Regions from separate parts of the Brachybacterium sp. AOP43-C2-M15 genome, predicted to be linked through region 2. Evidence: riboswitches for the same ligand, from Rfam matches in the RefSeq annotation. Region 2 holds a riboswitch; each other region holds the start of a gene.
The links. Region 2 has a riboswitch for thiamine pyrophosphate ahead of ACT3SP_RS06150 (ECF transporter S component). Riboswitches for the same ligand answer to the same signal wherever they lie in the genome.

Region 1 (5,056 bases), on a different contig from region 2:
GGCAGGGCGCTCAGCAGCCGCTCGGCGATCCGGCCGGAGGTCGGGAGCGTCCCGGTCAGCAGCACGCTCTCCGCCGCGAGCCGCTCGCGGCGGACCCGGGCGTCCAGGCCCACGCGCTCGTTCGCGAGCACGGCGCCCTCCGCGTCGAGGCAGGAGCCCTCGGCCGTCACGACGCAGGTGGGCTCCGCCGCGCCGTCGAGGTCACTGCTCAGGAGGATCGGCCCGCGGCCGGTGAGGATCGCCAGGTCCCGTGCTCCCAGGGGCTCGGCGTCCCGTCCCTGCTGGTGGAGCCAGCCGCTCCCGCGGAGCAGGGTGGCGACGGTGATCGAGGATCCGGTCTCGACCCGGACGCTCCAGTGCTCGGTGAGCAGGCTGCGGTCGATCAGGGCGCCCGAGGAGCGGAGGTTGCCGAGCACTTCGGTGAGGATCTCCATCCCTCCAGCGTAGACGCTGGCATATGGATCTCAGCGTTCAGAGCATTCTCCGTCTCTCTCGGGGTGCGGTGGACTGGGTCATGACCGACGGAGCGACACTGCGCTCCGCACCGACCGCCCCACCTGGAGGTCCCTCGTGACCGTCGACCATCCCCCGCTCCCGGGCTCCGCCCTGTGGGTGCTCGCCCACCCGCGACAGCAGTCGCTGAGCGGCCACCTGTTCCGCGCCGGCACCCGGGCCCTGTCCCAGGGCCACGACGTGATGACCTCGGACCTGTACGCCCAGGGATTCGATCCCGTGCTCGGCGACCGCGACCTCGGAGAGCCCGCCGACCGACCGGGCAATCTGGCCGCGCTCGCCGGTGAGGCCTACACCCGGGGGCTGACCGCGACGGACGTCCGGGCCGAGCAGGAGAAGCTCGCGAAGGCCGAGCTGCTCGTGCTCCAGTTCCCCCTGTGGTGGTACGGCCCCCCGGCGATCCTCAAAGGCTGGCTCGATCGCGTGCTGACCGACAGCTTCGCCTACGACAGCGAGCTCGACCCCGAGCTCGGGATGCCGCGGCGGTACGGGGACGGCGGTCTCACCCGACGTCGGGCGCTCATCGTGGTCACCGCCGGGGACGACGAGCGCACGATCGGGCCGCGCGGGGTCAGCGGCGACCTGGATTCGCTGCTGTTCCCCCTGACCCACGGCGCCCTCTGGTACGTCGGCATCGACGTGCTGGACCTGCACGTCGTCCACGACGCCGACGGACTGGACGAAGTGGACGGCGAGCGCGAGACCCGGCGCCTGGTGGACCGATTGGCCGGGATCGACAGCGAGCCGAGCCGCCCCTATCGACGCCTGCGCGACGGGGACTACCCCGCGGAGCTGCGCGCCCTGGATCCGCGGATCGCCACCGGTCGCACGGATCTCGGCATCCATCGCCGCGACGCCGGGGTCGACCTCGGCGCCGTGGTCTGAGTGAGCCGTGGTCTGAGCGATCCGTGGTCCGAGCGATCCGTGGTCCGAGCGATCCGCCGCGTCCCGGCCAGGGGTCCTCTCCCCGTGACCGGCCGGGCATCTGCTACCGTCGTCGCCGATCCCTCGGGTGCCCGTCGCAGCGGGCTGAGATCGAACTGTCGCGGTTCGAGCACCGACCGAACCTGCCCCGGGTCATGCCGGCGAAGGAAGAAGGAGAGCGAGACGATGTCCGCACGCCCTGAGAACTACCCCACCCACAGCCTCGGCCACCTCGAGGACCCCGCCCACGGCATCCGGGTGCCCGTCACCCGGATCGCCCAGGACGATTCCCCCGCCGGTGTGCCGAACCCGCCGCTGGAGGTGTACCGCACCGCCGGGCCCGGCTGCGAGCCCGAGGTGGGCCTGGCCCCGATGCGCTCCGCATGGATCGACGGCCGAGAGGACGTCGAGACCTACAGCGGCCGCGGCCGCACCCTCGTCGACGACGGACGCAGCGCCGTGCGCCGCGGCGAGGCGAGCGCGGAGTGGCGCGGCGCGAGCCGACCCCCGCTGCGCTCCCTCCCGGGGCGCCGCGTCACCCAGATGCACTACGCCCGTCGCGGCGAGATCACCCCGGAGATGCGCTACGTGGCGCTGCGGGAGGACTGCGACGTGGAGCTGGTGCGCAGCGAGGTGGCGGCCGGCCGCGCGATCATCCCCGCGAACGTGAACCATCCCGAGGCGGAACCGATGATCATCGGCCGCGCCTTCCTGGTGAAGGTCAACGCCAACATCGGCAACTCGGCGGTGACCTCCTCGATCGCCGAGGAGGTCTCCAAGCTCGAATGGGCCACTCGCTGGGGCGCGGACACCGTCATGGACCTGTCCACCGGGGACGACATCCACACCACCCGCGAGTGGATCCTGCGCAACTCCCCGGTGCCGATCGGGACCGTCCCGATCTACCAGGCCCTCGAGAAGGTCGACGGGGATGCGAACGCGCTGACCTGGGAGATCTTCCGCGACACGGTGATCGAGCAGTGCGAGCAGGGCGTGGACTACATGACGATCCACGCCGGGGTCCTGCTGCGCTACGTGCCGCTGACCGCGAACCGGGTCACCGGGATCGTCTCCCGCGGCGGCTCGATCCTGGCGGGCTGGTGCCTGGCCCACCACCGGGAGAACTTCCTGTACGAGCACTACGACGAGCTGTGCGAGATCTTCGCCCGCTACGACGTGTCCTTCTCGCTGGGCGACGGGCTGCGCCCGGGGTGCCTGGCGGACGCGAACGACGCCGCCCAGTTCGCCGAGCTCGACACCCTCGCGGAGCTGACCCGCCGCGCCTGGGAGCACGACGTGCAGGTGATGGTCGAGGGCCCCGGGCACGTGCCGCTGCACCTGGTGCGCGAGAACGTGGAGCGCCAGCAGGAGCTGTGCGACGGCGCGCCCTTCTACACGCTCGGCCCCCTGGTCACGGACATCGCCCCTGCCTACGACCACATCACCTCCGCGATCGGCGCCACCGAGATCGCGCGCCACGGCACCGCGATGCTCTGCTACGTCACCCCGAAGGAGCACCTGGGGCTGCCGGACCGCGACGACGTGAAGACGGGCGTGATCACCTACAAGATCGCCGCCCACGCGGCCGACGTCGCCAAGGGTCATCCGGGCGCCTCCGCCCGGGACGATGCCCTGTCGAAGGCGCGCTTCGAGTTCCGGTGGCGGGACCAGTTCGGGCTGTCCCTGGACCCGCAGCTGGCCGAGGAGTACCACGACGAGACCCTGCCGGCGGAGCCCGCGAAGACGGCGCACTTCTGCTCCATGTGCGGTCCGAAGTTCTGCTCGATGCGGATCTCGCAGGACATCCGCGACACCTACGGCGACGCCTCCGCCCAGGAGCGGATCGCCCGGGAGGGCATGGCCGCGAAATCCCGGGAGTTCCGCGAGCAGGGCGGCACGGTGTACCTGCCGACGCCGACGGTGGCGGGCGGCACCATGGGCAGCGCCGGGGGCGGCACCGCGGGCAGCGCGGAGGACAGAGCCGTCGGCGCGGCCGCCGGCTCGACGGGCGGCGCCGCGGACTCCTCAGGTCGCTGAGCGCCCCAGCTTCTCGACCAGCGCCGTGATCCGGCGCGCGCGGGTGGCCTCGTTCGGAGCGCTGAGGACCGGGTGCAGCGCGGAGTACCGCGCGGTGTCGGCGAGCCGGGCGAAGGCCACCTCCGCGGGAGGCGCCGCGGCGAGGGCGCGGACCAGGTCCTCGGGCGCCTCGGCCGTCGCCGGGCCGGGGTAGGCGCGCTCCCAGCGGCCGTCGGCCCGCGCGAGGTCCACCTCGGCGAGACCGCGCTCGCGCATCCTCCCGTCGGCGACCAGGCGGGCGACGATCTCGACGTTGCGCTGCGACCAGATCGAACGGGGCCGGCGCGGCGTGAAGCGCTGCCGGAAGGCGTGCTCGTCATGGCCGCGGCGCTGGCCGTCGATCCAGCCGCTGCACAGCGCCTCCTCGAGGGCCTCCTGATAGGTGAGCGCGGTCGGGGCGTCCTTCCCCTTCTTCGCCATCAGGAGCCACACCCCGTCGGAGCTGTCCTCGTGCTCCTCGAGCCAGGCGCGCCAGGCGGGCGGGTCGGGGATCACCAGGGGCGGTGGAAGCTCGGCGGCGCTCATGCTCGCCAGTCTGCCCGGAGGTGCGGACAGGGGCTGTCCGCGGAGGTCGTCGATGCCGGTCAGGCCCGGACCGGCTCCGTCACGATCTGGCCGTTGTCGAAGTACTCCAGCATCTCGGCCCGCAGCAGCGGGACCTGGACGGGCATGCCGCCGCTGCGGATGGACTCCGCACCGCAGACTCCGGTCGCCACGGCTTCGCGCGCCGCGACCACGGACACGTCGGTCGCACCGCCCTCCCGCGCGAAGCGCAGGAACTCCGCGACCAGTGCCGGGTCCGCACCGCCGTGCCCGCCCTCGGCCCGGGCGACCACCTCGACCGCGTCGGGCCGGCCGGGCCCGGAGCGGCGCGACTCCCAGATGTGGATCTGCGATCCGGCGCCGTCGCCCATGTTCTCGATCCGGCCGGCGTCCCCGATCACCGTGTAGTTGCGCCAGTAGTCCGGCGTGAAGTGGCACTGCTCGTAGGAGGCCAGCACGCCGTTGTCGAGCGTCATGTTCAGCATCGAGATGTCCTCGACGTCGACGACGGGGTTGAGCTCCTTCTGCGCCGTGGGCGGCCAGATGTCCGCGTCGTACCAGTCGCCCATGCGGCGGTCGGAGTTGTCCCGGCGATCCGTGACGTCCCCGTACACCGCGAGGTCCCCGATGCCGGAGACCCGGCGCGTGTACCCGCCGGCGAGCCAGTGGATGACGTCGATGTCGTGCGCGCCCTTCTGCAGCAGCAGGCTGGTCGACTTCGAGCGGTCCGCGTGCCAGTCCTTGAAGTAGAAGTCCCCGCCCGTGCCCACGAAGTGACGGCACCAGACGGCCCGCACCCGGCCGATGCGGCCGGAGTCCACGATCGCCTTCATCTGGCGGATCACCGGCATGTGGCGCATGTTGTGCCCGACGAACAGTCGAGTGCGCTTCTCCATCGCGAGCGCGAGCATCTCGTCGGTGTCCTCGATGCGGATCGCCATCGGCTTCTCGCAGAACGTGGGGATGCCGGCGCCGAGCGTCCTCAGCGCCACCTCGGCAT
Region 2 (5,056 bases):
CGGCGACCGGGCGCGCCGGCAGCCGCAGTCGCTGCCCGAGGGCGTCCCCGAGCGGCGTCGCCTCGACGCTGCCGAGCGCGAGCACCCCCGGGGCGACGAACGCGGTGATGCGGGAGGCCTCCTTGAGCCCCACCAGCCAGGCCTCGCCGGAGAGGGAGGGCGCGTCGCCGAGCAGGGCGGTGGTCCAGGCCAGTCCCGCGGCGGAGAGCAGGATCGGCACCAGGCGCAGCAGCGCGCCGCGCGGCGTGCGCACCGCGAGCGGGGCCAGCAGCAGCGTCGGCGCCAGCGCGAGCAGTCCGCCCTGCCAGGACTCGACGGCGAAGGAGCCGATCGCGGCGAGGATCCCGATCAGGCAGCGGGTCAGCGGGTTCAGGGCGTCGGCGGGGATCCTGCGACGTGGCGGGGGAGGAGGGCCGGCGGGGTCCGGGGCCGGCAGCTCGGTGCGGTGGTCGGCGATCCCGATCAGCTCGGGATCATGGGTGGCGACGAGGACCGCGCAGCCGCGGGAGGACGCCTCGGCGAGCAGGTCGACCACCGCGCCGCGGCGGCGGGCGTCCAGGCCGACGGTGGGCTCGTCCAGGACCAGCAGCGCGGGGGACTGGGCCAGGGCCGCGGCGATCGCGAGCCGACGCTGCTCCCCGCCCGAGAGGCGGTGCGGAGGTGCGCCGCGCAGGGCCGCGAGACCGGCCCGCTCGAGCAGCTCCTCCGCGAGTCGGGGATCCTCGGCCCACGGGGAGGCGAGCATCTCCTCGCCCGCGGTCCCGGCGACGAAGGAGTGCTCGGGGTCCTGGGGGACGAACGCGATCCGAGCGGGCTCCGGCCGGGTGACGGTGCCGGTGGCCGGCTCGCCCGGGTCGAGCAGGGTGCGCAGCAGCGTCGTCTTCCCGGCGCCGCTGGGGCCGGTGAGCACGGTGAGCCGCCCGGTCCGCGCCTCGAGGTCCAGGGGCTCGCGCAGCCCGCGTCCCGGCACGGTGACGCCCTCGAGGGAGGCGAGGACCGGGGCCCCCGCCGCCCGTCCCCGCTCCGGTCCCGCCGTCGGCGGCCCCGCGCCCAGCGGCCCCGCACCCCGAGGCCCAGCCCCCAGCACCCCCGCCTGCCGCAGCAGCGTCTCCTGCTCGTGCAGGACGGTCCCCGGCGCGCCGTCGGCGAGCACCTCCGCCTGCGCGCCGAGCACCACCAGCCGGTCCATGTGGGGGATCCAGGGCTCCAGGCGGTGCTCGGCGACCACCAGGGTGGAGCCCGACCGAGCGCAGGCGGACAGCACCGCCTCGCGCACCAGCGCGGCGGTGTCGGCATCGAGCATGCTGGTGGGCTCGTCGAGCAGCAGCAGCTCGGGGTCCAGGGCGAGCGCGCCGGCCAGCGCGACTCGCTGCTGCTGGCCCCCGGAGGCGTCCAGCGGTGCGCGGGAGGGATCGATCCGCACCTGCGCCGCGTCGAGGGCCGCCTCCGCCCGGGCGCGGATCTCGGGGCGCTCCAGGCCGGCGTTCTCGGGTCCGAAGGCGGTGTCCCTCGCGATGGTCGCGGCGACCAGGGCGTGCGCGGGGTTCTGCAGCAGCAGTCCGCGCTCGCCGGGCCGCTGCGGCGGCGGGAGCAGGCCCGCGCCCTCGCCGTCCTCCTCGTCGAGCAGGCCGGCCAGGGCGCGCAGCACGGTCGACTTGCCGCTGCCGCTGGCCCCGGCGAGCAGCACCCGCTGGCCGTGCGGGATCTCGAGGTCGAGGCCCGCGATGGTCGGCTCGCGGCGCGAGAGGGGGCGCCACCGCAGGCCGTCCAGGCGCAGACCCGCGGCGGTCGGGGCGCTCGGCGGGGTGATCCTCTTCCCTCCGCTCAGACGGCCGCGGCCCGGGAGTGCTCCCGGCCGGCGGCGAGGGAGTCCACCGCCCCGGTGGCGACCAGGGCGCGGGTGGCCGCCCAGCCCAGCACGCCGCACAGCAGCACCCCGGAGAGCACGAAGAAGCCGAGCATGGCGCCGGAGAAGGCCCAGCTCATCTCCTGGTAGTAGGCGAACTTCTCCCAGCCCCATTCGAGCAGCGCGGCGAGCACGCCGCCCAGCACGGCCACCGGCAGGGTGAAGCGGCGGTAGCGGGTGAGCAGGAAGGCGAGCTCCACGCCGCCGCCCTGCATCAGCCCGGAGATCGCGGTGCCCCAGCCCCACTGGCTGCCCAGCAGCATCGAGAGCACCGCGGCGATCATCTCCGCGAGCAGGGCGGCGCCGGGCTTGCGCACGATGAGGGCGGCGAGCATCGCCGGCAGGAACCAGATCCCTGCCAGCAGCCCCTCGGCGGGCTTGAAGGCCGCGGTGAGCGGGCCGATCAGCGTGTACAGCTGGCCGTAGCCCAGGAACGCGACGCCGAAGGCCGCTCCGATCAGGACGGTCACCAGCAGGTCCACGGTGCGATAGCGGGTCATCACTTCTCCTCCCATGAGTGGAAGGGGCGTGCGCCACCGGTGGTGCCGCGCGGATATCCCGACTCCCTACGCCGGTGCGAGCCGGATCAGGTTCGAGGGTCTGCGCTCGTGTGCGCACTCTCAGCACCCGGAGGTGCTCCCCTGTCAGTGGATGACGATCGCCCAGTCTAGCGTGCCCGGACGAGGGACGGCGCCGCGCTCAGCGGCGCGCCCGGATCGCCTGGTCCACCGCCTCCGCGGTCGCCTGCGGATCCTCGGGGGAGAGGATGTAGTGCGGGGCGTCGCGGCCGATGATCTCGACCAGCGTACCGGGGCGGGTGACCAGCATCCGGTAGGGCTGCTGGGTCCCGGCGACGGTGAAGATCTTCCGGCGGCCGACGGGGGTGAGCTCCTCGGGCCGCGACGTGATCGCCTTCCCTCGCCGCCAGCCGTAGCCGCCGAGGGTCACGCCCACCGTCGAGGACGGCATCTCGCGCAGCTGCACGGTGCGGAAGTTCTCGACCGGCCACGGCCGGCGCGGCAGGAATCCGCCGAGGCTCACCGTGATCCCGTGCTCGTCGACGATGAAGCGGGTGGCCTGGCCCATCCAGGTCCACAGCGACAGGGCGAGGAAGAGCACCACCACCAGCAGCACCACCGGCGTCGAGGAGCGCTGGGCCATGAGCACGGCGAGCACCGCGCCGCACAGGAGCGTCACCCCGATGCGGGTCCAGCCGACGGAGGTGGGCCGGGTGCGGCCCACGTAGAACGGCGGGTCCGGTCTCACCAGATCGCCACCCGCTCCTCGGGGGCGCGGTACATGGCATCGCCCTCGGTCACGTCGAAGGCGGTGTGGAACTCCTCGAGGTGGCCCACCACGGAGTTGCAGCGGAACTCCATCGGGGCGTGGGGGTCCACGGCCAGGCGTCGGATCGCCTCCTGGGTGCGGTTCCGGCCCCGCCACACGGTCGCCCAGGACCAGAAGACGCGCTGCAGGCCGTCGAGGCCGTCGAGCTCGGCGGCGACCTCCTCGGCGTCCCTGCGGGACAGATACGCCTTGACCGCGATCGAGAGCCCGCCCAGGTCGCCGATGTTCTCGCCGATGGTCAGAGCCCCGTTGACGCGATGAGTGTCGTCGAGCTCGCGCGGGGACAGCTCGGAGTACTGGGCGATGAGCTGCGCCGCCCGGCCGTCGAAGGCCTCCCGGTCCTCCGGCGTCCACCAGGAGATCAGGTTGCCGTCGCCGTCGTACTTGGAGCCCTGGTCGTCGAAGCCGTGCCCCACCTCGTGGCCGATGACGGCGCCGATCCCGCCGAAGTTCACGGCGTCGTCCGCCTCGGCGTCGAAGAACGGGGGCTGCAGGATCGCGGCCGGGAAGACGATCTCGTTGCGGCCAGGGTTGTAGTAGGCGTTGACCGTCTGCGGGGTCATGTGCCACTCGGTCTCGTCGATCGGGCCGCCCACCTTCGCGTACTCGTAGGCCGCGTCGAAGCGGCGCGAGGCGCGGGCGGTGGCGACGAGGTCGCCGGGCACGATCTCCAGTCCGTCGTACTCCCGCCACTTCTCGGGGTAGCCGATCTTCGGGGTGAACCTCGCGAGCTTCGCGAGCGCCTTCTGCCGGGTGGCCGGGGTCATCCAGGGCAGCGTCTCGATGGAGTCGCGGTAGGCGTCCAGCAGGGCGTCGACCAGTTCGGTCATCCGCTCCTTGTGGGCGGCGGGGAAGTGGCGGGAGACGTACTCCCGGCCGACGGCGAAGCCGACGACGCCCTCGACGAAGGCGACGGCGCGCTTCCAGCGCTCCCGCAGCTGCTCGGCGCCGGAGAGGATCCGGCCGGAGAAGGCGAAGTCCTCCTCGACCAGGGCGGCGGGGCCGTAGGGGGCGTAGGCGGCGACCGCGTGCACGGCCAGCCAGCTGCGCAGCACGTCGAGGTCCTCGCCGGCCAGCAGCTCGGCGGCCGCGGAGACGAACTCGGGCTGGCCCACCGAGACGACCTCGAAGGCGGCGCTGGGCGCCTCGGTGCCCTCGACGAAGGCCTCCCAGGGGAAGGACGGGGCGAGCTCGCGGCGCTGGGCGGCGTCCATCGGGTTGGAGGACTTCTCACGGTCGCGCAGGCGGACCACGTCCACGTGGCAGGCGGCCAGACGGGTCTCGAAGACCATCACGGCGCCGGCGAGGTCCTCCGGGGACCCGGCGACCAGGCCCTCGCGGCCGGGCAGCTCGGCGAGGCGGGCGAGGTTCGCCAGGTGCGCCGTGTAGGCCTCGCGGATCTCGGCGTAGCGGTCCTCGCGGTAGTAGGACTCGTCGGGCAGGCCCAGCCCGCCCTGGTGGATCTTGACCTGGTAGCTCGTGGAGTCGTGGTCATCGGTCCACACGTAGGACAGCAGCGCGGAGGCCCCGGAGTCGGGGGCGGCCATGGTGCGCGTGATCGCCTCGAGATCGGCGGCGGCGGTGATGGTGCCCAGCAGGTCCTCGAGGACCCCGAGCCCCGCCCGCTCGATCGCGTCGGTGTCCATGAACATCCGGTACAGCGCGCCCACCCGGGCGTGGTCGCTGGTGGGGACCTGCTCCCCGGCGGGGTCGGCGCGCTCGACGTCGGCCGCGGCCTCCTCGACGATCTCGCGCACCTGGTCCTCCGAGAGGTCGCGCAGGGCGTGGAAGGCACCGTCGCTC
Region 3 (5,056 bases), on a different contig from region 2:
TCGGCCCTCGCCGGCTGAGGCCGGCTCCGGCAGCGGCTCAGGGCTGCGAGGAGTCCGCCGACCAGGCCGCATAGCCGCCCTGGAGATGACGCAGGTGCCCTTCGCGCCCGCTCCAGGCCGGTCGCAGCCTCTCCAGGGCCTGGGCGGAGCGCACCCCGCCCTGGCAGAACAGCACCACCTCGCCCCCGCCGACGCCGCCGGGCAGCGCCTCCGCGCCGCGGTCCAGGACCTCCCCGAGCGGGATCGGGTGCGCACCGTCGATCGTGCCCGCGGCGGTCTCCCACGGCTCGCGCACGTCCACGAGGGTCACGCCGCCGTCCAGCAGCCGGCGCAGCGCCGGGACGTCGAGGGTCTCCTCCTGCGTCGGACCGCCGCTCCGGCAGGACGGGTCCGCGGCGGCGGGCACCTCGACGCGCGTGGCCGGGGCCCGGTCCGGATCCCGCGCGATGCGCAGTGAGCGGGTGGAGCTGGTCGCCTCGTCCCAGAGCATGAGCGTGCCCACCAGCGGCCGGCCCGTCCCGGTGACCAGCTGGACCACCTGGGAGGCCATGACCGTGCCGATCATCCCGGGCAGGGTGCCGATCACCCCGGCTTCGGCGCACGAGGGCGCCTCGCCCGGTGCCGGCGGCTCCGGGAACACGTCGCGGTAGTGGGCGCTGCGACCGGGCCAGAACACGCTGACCTGACCGTGGTGGCGCAGGACCGCACCCCAGACCACGGGCACGCCCGTGATCTCGCTGGCATCGGCCACGAGGTAGCGGGTGGCGAAGTTGTCGGAGCCGTCCAGCACCACGTCGTGGCCGCGCACGAGCTCGACGACGTTCTCCGCGTCCAGGCGCGTCCGATGGGTCTCGACCGAGACCTCCGGATTGATCCGGCGCACCGCGTCGGCGGCGGAGTCGACCTTGGGGGTGCCGAGACCCTCGGTGCCGTGGATGACCTGGCGGTGGAGGTTGGAGAGGTCCACGACGTCGTCGTCCACGACGGCGAGGGTGCCGATGCCGGCGCCGGCGAGGTACTGCAGCGCGGGGGTGCCCAGGCCGCCGGCGCCGACCACGAGGACGCGGGCGGCGCGCAGGCGCCGTTGGCCGAGGGTGCCGATCGCGGCGAGGGTGATCTGGCGGCGGTAGCGGTCGATCTGGTCGGGGCGCAGCTCCGGCCCGGGCTCGACCAGCGGGGGGTGGGTCACCACGACTCGGCCTCCCGTCCGCCGCTCTCTCCGCGCTCGACGGGGTCGATGAGCCCGTCGGGGGCCGAGGAGGCCAGGGCGAGGCGGCGGCGCGGGATGCGACCGGCCCCCGCGGCCGCGCGCCCGGCGCGCACGGCCAGGTCCATGGCGCGGGCCATGTCCTCGGGCTCGCGGGCACGGGTGACGGCGCTGGCCACGAGCACGGCGGAGCAGCCCAGCTCCATGGCGAGCGCGGCGTCGGAGGCGGTTCCGACCCCGGCGTCGAGGACGACGGGCACCCCGGCCCGCTCGCAGATCATCTCGATGTTGTGGGGGTTGAGGATCCCCAGTCCGGTGCCGATGGGGCTGCCGAGCGGCATCACCGCGGCGGCGCCGGCGTCCTCGAGCCGGCGGGCGAGCGCGGGGTCGTCGCTCGTGTACGGGAGCACGGTGAAGCCGCGCCGCACGAGCTCCTCGGTGGCCTCGAGCAGTTCCACCCCGTCGGGAAGGAGGGTCTCCTCGTCGGCGATGACCTCGAGCTTGACCCAGTCGGTCTCGAGCGCCTCGCGGGCGAGCTCGGCGGTCAGCACCGCGTCACGCACGCTGTAGCAGCCGGCGGTGTTCGGGAGCACGTCGATGCCCAGACGGCGCACCAGCTCGAACACCGAGCCGCGGGTCTGCGTCGAGTAGCGGCGCATGGCGACCGTGGTCAGAGCGGTGCCGGAGGCGATCAGGGCCCGCTCGAGGGCGGCGAGGTCCCGGGCTCCGCCCGTTCCCATGATCAGCCGGGAGGCGAAGGCCCGGCCGGCGACGACCAGCGGGTCGCCCGCAGGAGAGGGAGCCCCAGGAGAGGGAGCCGCGGGAGCGCGATCGGTGGTGGTCATGCTCAGCCTCCCTGGACGGCGGTGACGATCTCGCAGCGCGCACCGTCGGTGAGAGCGGTGGCGGCCCAGCGGCTGCGGGGGACGACGGCGTCGTCGACGGCGACGGCGACGCCGAGCGATCCGCCGTCGGCGGCGCGACCGTCCTCGCCGACCTCCTGGCCGACCTGATCGGCGACGAGATCGCGCACGGTCCACGCGGCGGGGACCGCGCGCTCCTCGGCGTTGACGGTGAGAGCAAGGGTGCTGGTCATCGGGCCTCCTCGAAGACAGGGGCGCCGGTCGGAGCGGCGCCGGGGGTGAAGCGGTCGGGGCGCACGGCGTGCAGGTGCTCGGCCGTGCGGGAGTCCGGGGGGACTGCGTCGATCAGATCGGCGGTGCGCTGCGCGGCCCAGGCGGCCAGCAGGATCCCGTGGCGGTGGTAGCCGGTGGAGACGATCACGTGCTCGGCTCCGGGGACCGGGCCGAGCAGCGGGAGGTCGTCGGGCGTGCCGGGGCGGTCGCGGGTGGTGACCTCGAGCAGCTCGGTCTCGCGCACGGCGGGCAGGATCTCCGCGGCGTCCTGGAGCAGCTGCAGCACCCCGCCGGCGGAGGTGCCCGCGAGGTCGTCCTCGCGGCTGGTGGCGCCGAGCACGAGGGTGCGGTCGTCGCGGGGGACGAGATAGACGGGACGGCCCCGCACGAGGGCGCGCACGGTGCGTCCGACGAGGTTCTCCTCCCCCGGCAGGAGCAGCGACTGCGGGACCCGCAGGCGCAGGATGTCGCCGTGGACGGGGCGCAGGGAGAGGTCGAGCGCGCGATGGGGTCCGTCGATCGCCGGGACGCCGAGCCCGGCGGCGAGGACCACGGCGTCGGCCTCGATCCCCGCGCAGTCGGTGACCGCGCCCCGCCGGATCTCGACGGGCGGTCCGGCTCCGGGCACGGAGCGGGCCGAGCGCGGCGCGGGGTCCGAGGGCCCCGTCGCCCCGAGGGCGTCGAGGACGCTCGCCGCGAGCCGTCGCGGGTCGACCTGGTGATCGCGCTCGAGGAGCACGCCGCCGGCGAGCCCGCGCAGCAGCGCCCCCTCCTCGCGGTGCAGCGCGGCGCCCGTGAGCTCCCGCACCTCGGCCCCGGTCGCGCGCTGGACGGCGCCCAGGGCGCGCAGGTCCGCGAGATCCGCGGCGTCCCGGCCGACGACGAGGGTGGAGGCGTCGCGGTACCCGGCGCCGGGGAGCTCCGCGGCGAGCTCGCGGTGCAGCTCCCCGGCCGCGCGCATGATGTCCCACAGCGGCCCCTGGCCGTGCTGGATCTCGGCGGCGGGGGCGAGCATCCCGGCGGCGGCGAAGCTCGCCCCCTCGGCGATCCCCTGCGAGCGCAGCTCCACCCGGTGCCCGCGGCGGCGCAGCTCGTACGCGGTGAGCAGGCCCACGATGCCCGCTCCGATGACGACGACGTGCTGCATGAGCGCTCTCCTCCTGACGACGGCATGATCCGCATCCAGTGCTGGTGGTCGGCGCTGCGCGCCCTCTCAGCCCGGCACCCCGGGCTCCCACGGAAGGTCTCGAGTCTATGCCGTCGAACGCCTCCCGCGCAGAGAGGTCACCCGGGCGCTCCCCCGCCGGTGATCAGGACGGTGGCGAGGGCGCGCAGGTCCTCGGCGTCCACGGCGCGGAACTCCAGCTGCGGGTCGTCCGCGCCGGGATCGAGGGCCTCCATCGTCAGCACCCCCTCCGGTGTCGCGTACACGCTGGCCTGCTGCACCGTCCCGTCGGCCGTGCGGACCACGGTCAGCACGGTGAGCGCGCGGGTCAGGGCGAGCTGCTGGGCGATCGCGCTGCTCGCGAGAGCGGAGGAACGCACCCGCAGCGGCTCGCCCGACCGGGTGGTCGTGCCCTCGGGGTCCAGCAGGTGCACCAGCCGGGCGACGGCCTGCTCCCGCCGCAGCGGGGTGAAGCGGTGGATGCCGAGGGGTGTCACCTCCTCCTCGAGCACCCCGTCGTCGTGCACACAGTGGTGCAGGCGCTGCACCTGGGGGCCCTGGGCGGTCTGCACGGTGCGCTCGGCGGTGAGGAAGAGGGTCGCGGTGCGCCGCAGCACCAGGCAGCCGGCGAGCTCGGGGTCCGCTCGCCACTGCGCCCGTCCGCTCTCCGGGTCGACGGTCTCGCGGACCTGACCGGCGGCGATGAGCGCCCGCAGCCCGACCCCGGCCGCGAAGCTCCGCCGGTCGGGGTGCTCGTCGAGCCAGGGCGTCGCCGTGAACTGGCGCCGCTCGTAGCCGTCGAGCGCGGCGAGCTGCTCGTCGGTGAGGGCGAGCAGCAGCTCCGCGTCGCCCTGCTCGGACCGCTGCAGCACCTCGGCCGCCGCGGAGACGTCCGACGAGGAGAAGCGGATCGGGGCCGCAGGATCGCTCGATCCCAGACCCGCCGGGAGGTCGGGGACCGCCCCCGGCGTGGTGGGGGACGGATCCTGGGTGGCGCCGACGGGCCGGTCGGCGGGGTTCTGGCTCATGATTCGACACTATCGGCCTCCGGAGGGCCGACAATGGACATGCCCCGCCGCCCCGCGTGAAGGAGAGGATCCCCGATGACCGCCCAGCTCACGCCGCTCGACCTCAACGCCGACCTCGGGGAGGGCTACGGCGCCTGGTCGATGGGGGACGACGCCGCGATGCTCGACGTGGTCACCACCGCGAACATCGCCTGCGGCGGGCACGCCGGGGACCCGGGGACCATGCGGGCGGCGACCCGTGCGGCCCGCGCCCGGGACGTCGCGATCACCGCGCACGTCGCCTATCCGGATCTGGGCGGCTTCGGCCGGCGCTTCCTCGACGTCTCTCCCGCCGACCTCACCGATCTGCTGATCGTGCAGGTGGGGGCGCTGCAGGCGATGGCCGGGGCCGAGCGGGCGCAGGTGCGCGGGGTGAAGCCGCACGGCGCCCTCTACAACGCCCTGGCCCATCACGAGGCCCAGGCGGCCGCCGTGGTGCAGGCGCTGCAGGAGCTCGGCGGCGAGCTGCCGCTGGTCGCCG

Region 1: linked by a shared signal. The riboswitch ahead of thiC (phosphomethylpyrimidine synthase ThiC) and the one ahead of ACT3SP_RS06150 (ECF transporter S component) in region 2 are both predicted to bind thiamine pyrophosphate.
Region 3: linked by a shared signal. The riboswitch ahead of thiO (glycine oxidase ThiO) and the one ahead of ACT3SP_RS06150 (ECF transporter S component) in region 2 are both predicted to bind thiamine pyrophosphate.

What each region holds. Positions count from the first base shown of each region.
Region 1 covers NZ_JBQSWB010000007.1:228,284-233,339, reverse strand. The annotation lists gene ACT3SP_RS09910 (cupin domain-containing protein) at 1-434, opposite strand, end outside; gene ACT3SP_RS09905 (NAD(P)H-dependent oxidoreductase) at 571-1,398, shown strand; TPP riboswitch at 1,514-1,624, shown strand; gene thiC (phosphomethylpyrimidine synthase ThiC) at 1,624-3,474, shown strand; gene ACT3SP_RS09895 (YdeI/OmpD-associated family protein) at 3,463-4,038, opposite strand; gene ACT3SP_RS09890 (Gfo/Idh/MocA family protein) at 4,098-5,056, opposite strand, start outside.
Region 2 covers NZ_JBQSWB010000004.1:194,874-199,929, reverse strand. The annotation lists gene ACT3SP_RS06155 (ATP-binding cassette domain-containing protein) at 1-1,726, opposite strand, end outside; gene ACT3SP_RS06150 (ECF transporter S component) at 1,825-2,406, opposite strand; TPP riboswitch at 2,453-2,559, opposite strand; gene ACT3SP_RS06145 (hypothetical protein) at 2,606-3,172, opposite strand; gene ACT3SP_RS06140 (M13 family metallopeptidase) at 3,169-5,056, opposite strand, start outside.
Region 3 covers NZ_JBQSWB010000001.1:54,627-59,682, forward strand. The annotation lists gene ACT3SP_RS00185 (Sir2 family NAD-dependent protein deacetylase) at 1-18, shown strand, start outside; gene moeB (molybdopterin-synthase adenylyltransferase MoeB) at 38-1,189, opposite strand; gene ACT3SP_RS00195 (thiazole synthase) at 1,186-2,052, opposite strand; gene thiS (sulfur carrier protein ThiS) at 2,055-2,303, opposite strand; gene thiO (glycine oxidase ThiO) at 2,300-3,490, opposite strand; TPP riboswitch at 3,485-3,591, opposite strand; gene ACT3SP_RS00210 (hypothetical protein) at 3,628-4,536, opposite strand; gene ACT3SP_RS00215 (LamB/YcsF family protein) at 4,612-5,056, shown strand, end outside.